One region of the Priestia sp. P1_B12_1 genome, then DNA from elsewhere that is predicted to be linked to it. Evidence: riboswitches for the same ligand, from Rfam matches in the RefSeq annotation. Region 1 holds a riboswitch; the other holds the start of a gene.

Region 1 (5,336 bases):
GAACGAATATACGTATAAGCGCGAACGTTGATGCCGAAGTTGCCGTAAAACGGCTTTACGCGTCCAATTGACTGAGGACGGTTATAGTCAAAGTGATAGCCTTGTTCTGTTTTCACAAGCACTGGTTTAGGCAAATACGGAATTAAATCTGCTTTTACCCCTACCGGACCAGAACCAGGACCGCCTCCTCCATGAGGACCTGTAAACGTTTTGTGAAGGTTTAAATGAACCACGTCAAACCCCATATCTCCAGGACGGGCTTTACTTAATACTGCGTTTAAATTTGCACCGTCATAATAAAGCTTTCCACCTGCTGCGTGAACAATTTCAGCCATTTCTAAAATATCTTCTTCAAATAACCCCAGCGTATTTGGATTTGTTAACATTAAAGCGGCTGTATCTTCTCCTACTACGCGGCGTAAATCCTCTAAGTCCACTAAACCATGTTCGTTTGATTTTACCGTTACCGTTTCAAATCCCGCAACTGTTGCCGAAGCTGGGTTCGTTCCGTGGGCTGAGTCTGGAACAATGACTTTTGTTCGCTGCGTCTCACCATTTGCTTCGTGATAGGCACGAATCATCATAAGCCCGGTCCACTCGCCGTGAGCACCTGCTGCTGGTTGAAGCGTTACTTCATCCATTCCTGTGATTTCTGTTAAATGCTCTTGTAAATCATATAAAAGTTCGAGAGCACCTTGAACCGTTTGCTCATCCTGAAGCGGATGAATATGCGCAAACCCAGCAATGCGTGCTGCTTGTTCGTTCACTTTTGGATTATATTTCATCGTACATGAACCAAGCGGATAAAACCCTGAATCTACTCCGTGATTTCGTTTTGAAAGCGCGGTGTAATGACGCATAATATCGAGTTCTGATACTTCAGGAAGCTCAGGAGCTTTGGTACGCACATACGCTTTTCCAAGCAGTTCTTCAGCATTAACTTTTGGCACATCTAACTCTGGCAATGAATAGCCGATTCGCCCTTCTTTACTGCTTTCAAAAATAAGTGATTGATTTTGATTAAGCATGAAGATCCCCCAATTCATTTACAAGTTGGTCAATTTCCTCTTTTGTACGGAGCTCTGTAAAAGCAAGCAGCATGTGATTTTCAAGCGCTTGGTTATCACGGCTAAGATCATAACCGCCAATTATTTTTGAAGCTAATAACTGACTGTTTGCTTCTGTTACCGAAACAGGAAGCTTCACGACTAATTCATTAAAAAACGGTCCTTCAAATGCTACATTTACCCCTTTTGCCTTTAACGCTTCATATGCATAATGTGCTTTTGATAAATTTTGCAGCGCCATTTCTTTTACACCTTGCTTGCCTAAAGCTGTCATGGCAACTGATGCCGCTAAAGCATTTAACGCTTGATTTGAACAAATGTTAGACGTCGCTTTATCGCGGCGTATATGCTGTTCACGTGCTTGAAGGGTTAAAACAAACCCTCGCTTACCGTTTTCATCTACCGTTTGCCCTACTAAACGTCCTGGGATTTTCCGCATAAGCTTAGACGTAGTTGCAAAGTATCCGCAGTGCGGGCCTCCAAATTGACTTGGAATACCAAATGGCTGTGCATCTCCAATGACAATATCAGCTCCGAACTCTCCAGGAGGCGTAAGTAAACCTAATGATAACGGATTGCTTGAAACCACAAACATGCATTTTTCTTGATGGGTAATTTCTTCAATTTCTTTTAACGGCTCGATTTGTCCGTAGAAATTTGGATACTGGACAATAACAGCTGCCACGTCACTCCCCATCTCTTTTTCTAATGCAATCATATCTGTTACTCCGTCTGCTGCAGGGATTTCTACCACTTCAATGTATTGACCCTTCGCATACGTTTTTAACACATCTTTTGACTCAGGGTGAACAGCCGCAGAGACAAGTACTTTTTTCTTTTTTGTTTGACCCGCACTGAGCATAGCGGCTTCTGCTAAAGCAGTTCCTCCGTCATACATAGAAGAATTAGCCACGTCCATCCCCGTTAACTCACAAATCATTGTTTGAAATTCAAAGATGGCCTGAAGTTCTCCTTGAGAAATTTCTGGTTGATACGGAGTATAGGCCGTATAAAATTCCGAACGAGAAATAACATGATCAACAATAACCGGCATGTAATGATCGTAAACTCCTGCTCCTAAAAAAGAAGCATAGTCTTTTAAATGAGCATTTTTAGCAGCCATACTATTTAATTCTTTTAACAACTGAGGCTCTGAGGCCGCTTTTTTAATATTGTATTCTCCTTGAAAACGAACGCGCTGCGGAATATCTGAAAATAAATCATCAACAGATGAAACACCAATTGCTGCTAACATTTGCTGCTGATCTTGTTCTGTCATTGGTAAATAGCGATGTAACATGTTAAATTCCTCCCCAAAGCTTACTTTGAACGTTTATAAAAAGGTGTTGAAACCACTTTTGCTTTTAAGCGTTTTTTCCGAACCTGCACTTCCACTTCTTGACCAAGCTCTGTATACTCTGCTGACAATAGTGCTAGACCGATGTTTTTCTTTAATGTCGGTGACTGTGTACCTGTTGTCACAAATCCAATTTGTTCTTCATCTGCAAATACTTCGTAACCGTGTCTTGGTATACCTTTATCAATCATTTCAATTCCTACCAGCTTACGAGGTGCCCCGCTTTCACGCTGTTCTTTTAACACTTCTTTTCCAATAAAGCTGTCTTTGTACGTTTTTACTGCAAATCCAATTCGAGCTTCAATGGGCGTAATATCTTTTGAAAGCTCTTGGCCATATAAAGCCAAAGTGGCTTCAAAACGAAGCGTATCGCGAGCTCCTAATCCGCAAGGCAGCACACCTTCATCACTGCCTGCTTCTAAAATAGCCGTCCACAAGTGAGCGGCGTCAGTTGAAGAACAATAAATTTCAAAGCCGTCTTCCCCGGTGTACCCAGTACGTGAAACGAGAGCTTTTATATTCGCTACTTCTACATCATCAGCAAATGTAAATGGCTTTAATAGAGCTAAATTTTCGTTCGTTAACGTTTGTAAAACTTTTTCTGCTACAGGACCTTGTAAAGCTAACTGCGCAGTTTCATCAGATTGATTAACGAGCGTTACATCTCCTTGTTTGTGAGACACCAGCCACTCATAGTCTTTTTGAATATTAGCAGCGTTTACGACTAGCAAATACTCTTGATCTGCTTTTTTATAAATCAGCAAATCATCTACCGTGCCTCCGTCTTCATAACACATAGCCGTATACTGCGCTTTTCCATCTACGAGGGTAGAAACGTCATTTGTCATCGTGTGCTGAAGAAAAGCTAAGCTATCAGCTCCTGTTACAAGAATTTCTCCCATATGAGAGACATCAAAAAGCCCTGCCTTTGTACGTACAGCTTCATGCTCTTCTTTAATAGAAGAAAATTGAACGGGAAGAGCCCATCCGCCAAAATCAATTGTTTTGGCACCATATTTTTGATAGGTATCATAAAGCGGCGTTTTGTGTAATTCTGTTGTCATATTTATGTCCTCCTCTTTTTCACGTGAAACTTTTCATAACGGGGAGTTTTCAAATAGTGTGGGGATCACTATGTATCCAAACAAAAAAGGACAGAAAACCCCCTACTGTATTTAGTAGGAAGTCTCTGTCCTTTTCACCTGAAAGTTTACCTATAAACGAATAGGTTTGCCTCGTGGGTGGTCTATAAACGCATAGACACTCTCCAGAGCTGCGTCAAACAAGAGTCTTTTTGCCTGAGAGATTCACAATTTTATTGCTTGCTCCTTCGGCGCTACATTCAAGTAGTCTCTCCCCGTGTCGTCATTCGCTTCTATAAAGTTGGTAAAGTTGGGCATACTACTGAAAGATGTATCTATCTTTATTCACACAATCATTTGTAAAGTGCTAATCTATTTTCTTTTTCAAATTTTCTAAATATATTTTTATCCTACCTGATTCTTATCATTTGTTCAATAAAAATTTTTTACAAAGGAGCATTTTTATCATGAAAGTGAAATTAAACATCGATGAAACATGGGAAGCAGCCTTCTCAACTAAATTGGAGCAAGATGGCCCTTGGTCTGCATGGGATTTGTATAAACTTGCCTATGAAATAGAAGACCAAACGCTTATCTCAGAATTTGAAGGACTGCAAAGCCCAAAACATCTAGCTGATTTAACGCCGCTTCCTCATCAGCTCGAAGTAGCCAAACAAGTAGTTGAAACAATGAATGGGAAAGCCATTTTAGCAGATGAAGTAGGACTGGGGAAAACGATTGAAGCAGGGCTAATTTTGAAGGAATATATGATTCGCGGACTTGTTAAAAAAGTTCTCATTTTAGTTCCAGCTTCGCTTGTTTCACAGTGGGCTATGGAATTGAATCAAAAATTTTATATTCCCGCAGTTCCTCAAAGAAAATCATATGTGTGGGATCAGTGTGACATCGTTGTATCTTCAATTGATACAGCAAAACGTTCTCCTCATCGAGAAATTGTGCTTGAACAAGACTACGATCTCATCATCATTGATGAAGCTCACAAACTTAAAAACAACAAAACAAAAAACTATGAATTTGTGCAAAGTCTAAAAAAGAAATTTTGTCTGTTGCTAACCGCAACACCGATTCAAAATCGAATTGAAGAAATTTTTAACTTAGTCTCTCTTTTAAAGCCTGGCCATCTCGGCAATAAAGACTATTTCGAAGAATTATTTTCCGCTAAAAAACGCTCTTTGCAAAACGATGAACACTTAAAAGAGCTTGTTAACAAAGTTATGATTCGAAATCGCCGCCACGATACGGGTATCGAATGGACGAAGCGAATTGTTCAAACCATTCCTGTTGAATTCTCGCCAAAAGAACGGGAGCTGTACGATGCAATTACATCTTTTAAAGGAAACGGACTCCACCCTTCAAGCGCTTTTTCAATTTTAACTCTGCAGCGAGAGGCCTGCAGCAGCCGTGAAGCGGTGTATATGACATTAAAAAACATGCTGGAACGTCAGGAAGATCAAAACAGCGCATTAACGGAACATATGATTACGCCGTTAATGGAACTACTTCAGCAAGTGCCGCAAAATGCAAAAGCAGAAAAAGTGCTAGAGCTCGTTCAGAAAATTGATGATAAAGTCATTATTTTTACTGAGTACAGGGCAACTCAACTGTATTTACAGTGGTATTTAAAACAGCATGGAATTACCTCTGTACCCTTTAGAGGCGGATTTAAGCGAGGTAAAAAAGACTGGATGAAGCAGCTTTTTGAAAGCCACGCGCAAGTATTTATTGCCACTGAAGCAGGCGGAGAAGGAATCAACCTTCAGTTTTGTCATCATATCATTAACTATGATCTGCCGTGGAATCCAATGCGTC
Region 2 (5,336 bases), on a different contig from region 1:
GCATCGCAAAAGATTCATTAACGAGAATGAATTCCCTTTTTTGATTGATAGCATAAATATAGCTTGGATTAATGTCAATAACTTGTCTTAAAAACGTTTTTTGTTCCTGCAGCTGATTTTCTTTTTGCTGTAAATTTGCTTTAGAATGGCGTATATAGCTAATCATTTCATTAAATTGTTTAGATAAAATACCGATTTCGCCCCGCTCAATTTCTCGTTCCGGAATTTTTTGATTAAAATTCCCGCGCGCTACTTGTCCCGCCAATTCATATAGTTTATGAATAGGATTCACAATTTGCCTTGCATATAACGCAGTAAAAAAAGAAAGCAGTAAAATCGTAACGCCTGAAACGATCCAAAGAGTTTTTTCAAACATTTCATAAGGCCTGTAAATTTCTTCAACGGGTAATTCAGCGACAATTCCCCAATCCAAGACAGGAATATATTCGAAAGACGCAAAGAAATACTTACCTTCGGTGTTCACCACGCGCTGATATCCTGATTTATGATTCATCGTTTTCTGAACGATTTCATTTTTCTTGGCATTTTCACCGATTCTCTGTTTCTCTGGGTGGGAAATAATTCTACCATTGCGGTCTACGATAAATGTATAGCCGTTCTCTCCTATATCAAACGTTTGAAAGATGGATTGAAAACTTTTATTTTCTTCAATTCGCAGCGCTAAATTTACAACCTTTTTTACATTTTGCTGCCCATCCAAAATAGGAATCGCCATCACCACAATGTAGTGCTTTGTATCTGCTGAAACGACATCGCTTAAATATATTTTTTTGGTTCGCAGCGCTTCTTGAAAATATTTTCTTTTACTTAAGTTCACATGTTTCATATTTTTTAAATCATTCGGGTAATAATGCTCAACATACCCTTTTACATTAAAAATGGTTCCGCTATCGATATACGGTGAAATATTAACTATTTTCTGCAATTCTTTGTCTATTTCTTGTTCATCATCCGATAAAAAAATAGGATCTTGCTGTACCTCGTCGCCTAGGCTCCAAATATCTTTAATGACGACGTTAATTTGCTCTTTCATTCTCTTGACGGTTTTATCAGTTACCTGTCGATATTGATCTTGAGAAATATTAGGCAGCATCACTCTTGAAACAATAAACATTAGCGTTAATATGGTACAAATAAGAAGCACGTTAATCGTGAAGATTTTCCAAAACGTATGAGATTTAAACCATTTCATGTTTGTTCACCTTAATCTAATGAAGTCTACCTTCATTGTACTCCAAAATGAAGACTTTTCCATATAAATGACGGAATTCCATCTTTAGACATAGAAGAAAAGCAATTTGTTCTACATTCCTAACAGAAAACTATGAGCTTTCTCACTGTGTTTTCTGTTAGAACAACTTTTAGTTTTCTTCTATAAACTTTGCTTCCTGCATTTTATTCATGCAGTAGAAATCAATTATTTATCTCCACTAAAAAGACCTCATCACGGAGTGATGAGGTCAAAAGTTTACTATATTCTTTTATAAAAAATTATGGTTGTTTCCTGCTGATTTTCTAGCCTTTAAAGATTTATTTATTTTCCCCTTCTAGTCCAGTAAAAAATAAATAAGAGAATAAACCAAACAGGCGTCAACAATAAGGCTGGGCGCGTCGCGTCAGAAAACAGCATAATAACAAGAATCACCGCAAACAATGCTAATACAACATAGTTTATAAATGGTGTTAACGGTGCTTTGAATGCTGATGCTGCATGCAGCTGCGGACGCGTCTTTTTATACCTTAGATGGCAAATAAGAATGATACTCCACACCCAAATAAAACAAATAGCGCTAATGGTCGTTACGATGCCAAAAGCTTGGTCTGGTATAAGCTTGCTTAAAAGAGCTCCCGCTGAGATGACCAGCGTAGATACAAATAATCCGTTGCTTGGTACGTGATTTTTATTCAGTTTTGCAAACTTAGATGGCCCTTGGTCATTTTTACTTAAATTATATAAGATACGGCTTGTTGAAAACATCCCGCTATTACAAGCAGAAGCGGCTGAAGTTAATACAACAAAATTAATAATTCCAGCAGCAAGAGGAATTCCGACTAAACTAAAGGTTTTAACAAATGGGCTTTCTGCTGCATTTAATTCCATCCACGGGTTAATAAATAAGAGAACGATAAGCGCTCCAACATAGAAAAATAAGATTCGCAGCGGAATTTTATTAATGGCCGATGGAATATTTTTTTGGGGATTTGATGTTTCTGCTGCCGATACCCCTACCAACTCAACCCCGACGTATGCGAATATAACCATTTGGAATGAAAGTAAGAAACCTGAAACCCCATTTGGAAACAGTCCTCCGTGATTCCAAATGTTTTGAACAGTAACGGATCCCGCGTCTGTTTTAAATCCCATTACCAGCAAAATAACGCCAATAATAATTAACGCAAGAATCGTAATAACCTTTATTAAAGCAAACCAAAACTCTAATTCTCCAAATAATTTTACGGTTAATAAGTTAAGCCCTAATAAAATGATTACACAAATAAGTGCAGGAATCCACTGAGGAATATTGAACCAATATTTCACATATACACCAACGGCAATGACATCAGCCATAGCTGTCATGATCCAGCAAAACCAGTACGTCCATCCGGTGACAAATGAAGCCCACGGTCCAAGGTACTCTTCAGCAATATCTGTTAGTGATTGATAACCTGCTTTAGAAAGCAGTAGTTCTCCTAACGCTCTCATCACAAAGAAAAGCGCAATACCAACAATTAAATAAGCAAAGATGATAGAGGGACCCGCAAGCTGTATGGCTTTACCAGAACCTAAAAACAAGCCCGTACCAATGGTTCCCCCAATCGCAATTAGCTGAACATGACGATTGGATAAATCCCTCTTTAATTCTCGTTGTTCCAACTCTAACTCCTCCTAACAATAAAACCTTTGATGCGATCGTGCGGACTACAAATAAAGTCCAATAAAAAAAGAGATTGGATGCGCTCCAATCTCATGGTCATAAGAATAACAAATATTAAGGCACAGGCTACCAATTAGTAACACGCCAAATAAATATCCGGTACTCTTCTGTCCTTTTGCCTGAGATTGTGAACCCTTCGGCGTCGCGAAACTCTCGCGATCTCTCCAGAAGCTGCTCCTGCTATAGTGTGATCCATAGCAATCATAGCTTTCTACGTATTAAATTTTTCAATCAATAGAATGACTGTCGAATAGTTGTTTATTCTAATACCAGTTGGATGCTTTGTCAACAAGAAAGATTACTTTCATTTATTTACCTTCTTCGAAAGAAGGTAATGGAACAGTTTCAATCGTCAACTTAGTATCCTTTTCCGCACGCTACCTGAGTCCCTGCGGGAACCTGAACACATTAAACGGATCATACTTTTTGTTCACTCTTTCTAATCTCTCTGCGTTGTCTCCAAAATACTCACGTTCGTAATTTCTAAGGTTGCTGATAGGGAAATTCACATAGGAGCCTATCGTCATACTTTTAATATATTCAAATCGCTTGCGAAGCCAATCTCTGTTGACTCTTGCATATGCATCGTCTGTCCATATAGACTGAAACCCCATAATATATCTGGCGTTTCTGTAGAAAAAAGCCGTTTCTCTTTTACCAACACGGCGAATTTCTCCTCCTAGTGCATAAAAAGAAATCGCAGCATACACGGAACCTTCTGCTGGACGCTGGATGAGATCTGTAAGATTTTCAAGCTCAACACGTGAATACGTTCTTTGCACAAATCTTCCCGTTGACTTAAATTTTTCAGACGGAGGATAGGTTTCCTCTATTTTTTTTACCGCTTCAAGAAAAGGTAATGATTCCAGCTCTACTTGAAACCCTTCTGCTTCTGCAAAAGGCTGCAAAATCTTCCGAGCTCTTTCTGGGGAGCCGTAAAAGAAGCCGTTTGCAAATATGCCTAACCCTTCTCCTTCAGCATTATAAAAGCTTGCAACTAGCGTCATACGTTTGTCCAGTTCGGGCAGCCAGTTTTGCCATATATTCATCACTTGTCTCTGCTTCTCCTTTGTAGTACCTACATAAAAGAAGCGAACGAGCGTCACAGAGCTGTTCGTTGGCTTTGGAAGCTGAAACGTCATGCTTACTACAACGCCAAAGTTACCGCCACCGGCACCGCGGCATGCCCAAAAAAGATCAGCGTTACACGATTTGTTTGCTTTGATGAGCTTTCCTTCATAATTGACTAACTCTAGCTCTATCAAGCTGTCGCATCCTAACCCGTAAAGCCTGCTTGAAAGTCCCCAGCCTCCACCAAGCGTAAAGCCAGACACCCCAACAGTCGGACACGTTCCTCCTGGAAAAACATATCCGTTCGAACCAATGAAACCATACACTTCCGTATTTTTCGCTCCTGCTTCCATCTTTAAAATGTTCCGTTTCCTATCTAATTTCAACCCATTTAATCGACTAATATCAATGACTAATACACAGTCACCCGTAGAATATCCTTCATAATGATGACCGCCAGATCGAATGCGAATCTCAACACGATGCTTACGCGCCCAGTGGATCGCATTCACAACATCCTGCTTTTTTTCACAGTACACAATCACAAGCGGAAATTTATCAATAGCGCGATTCCATTCCTGACGAGCTTCCTCATAAATGGGGTCTTTTGGCGTTACCACTTCGCCCGTAAGTCCTTTTAAAAACATTGAGTCCATTTAACCTCTTCCCCTTTGTACATACTTTTTAGTAGTTTTATTAATATAGTATTATCGATGTGGTTAAAGGTTTGGGTTTTGGGATAGAGTTTGCGTTTATTATTTGTATAAAAGACGTCACTATAGTTTATCTTAAAGGCATTAACCCTCTTATGTAATTTCTCTTTAGCGACGTAACACTTTCCATGACTAAACTTTATGGGAATTTCATCTCACTATACTAAGATATTTTTTTACACTAAAAGAACAGATGTTGAATTTTAACAACTTTCTCCATTTAATAAGAGTACAGCTCAAAGAAAAAAGAGCAGAATCTAATCTGCCCTTTACTCTTTTTCTATTCATTTTTTTAACGTCAAACTCACCACATTCTCCACGTGCGCCGTATGCGGAAACATATCAACAGGCTGAATGTAATCAACATGATAAGCCTTCGACAGCTGCTGCACATCTTTGGCTAATGTGGATGGATTACAAGAAACGTAAACCACTTTCTTTGGCTTCACTTGTAAAATCGTTTTTAGAAGCTTGTCATCACAGCCTGTTCGCGGCGGATCAACGACGATAACGTCTGGCTTCCAGCCTTCTTTTACCCACTGCGGCATCCATTTCTCAGCCGGACCCGTTACGTACGTAGCATGCTCAAACCCAT

Evidence for each region. A riboswitch is a leader RNA that binds a small molecule or an ion and turns the genes downstream of it on or off. The one in region 1 is predicted to bind glycine.
Region 2: it holds a riboswitch for glycine, as region 1 does, so the genes downstream of both, AC1D0Y_RS22670 (amino acid permease) here and gcvT (glycine cleavage system aminomethyltransferase GcvT) in region 1, are expected to answer to the same signal.

Annotation. Positions count from the first base shown of each region.
Region 1 is NZ_JBFTZR010000001.1:686,162-691,497, forward strand. Features, by position in the region: gene gcvPB (aminomethyl-transferring glycine dehydrogenase subunit GcvPB) at 1-1,028, opposite strand, end outside; gene gcvPA (aminomethyl-transferring glycine dehydrogenase subunit GcvPA) at 1,021-2,367, opposite strand; gene gcvT (glycine cleavage system aminomethyltransferase GcvT) at 2,388-3,488, opposite strand; glycine riboswitch at 3,701-3,793, opposite strand; gene AC1D0Y_RS03580 (DEAD/DEAH box helicase) at 3,974-5,336, shown strand, end outside.
Region 2 is NZ_JBFTZR010000008.1:131,642-136,977, reverse strand. Features, by position in the region: gene AC1D0Y_RS22675 (cache domain-containing protein) at 1-1,213, opposite strand, end outside; gene AC1D0Y_RS22670 (amino acid permease) at 1,556-2,896, opposite strand; glycine riboswitch at 3,055-3,135, opposite strand; gene AC1D0Y_RS22665 (FAD-binding oxidoreductase) at 3,335-4,684, opposite strand; gene rlmD (23S rRNA (uracil(1939)-C(5))-methyltransferase RlmD) at 5,026-5,336, opposite strand, start outside.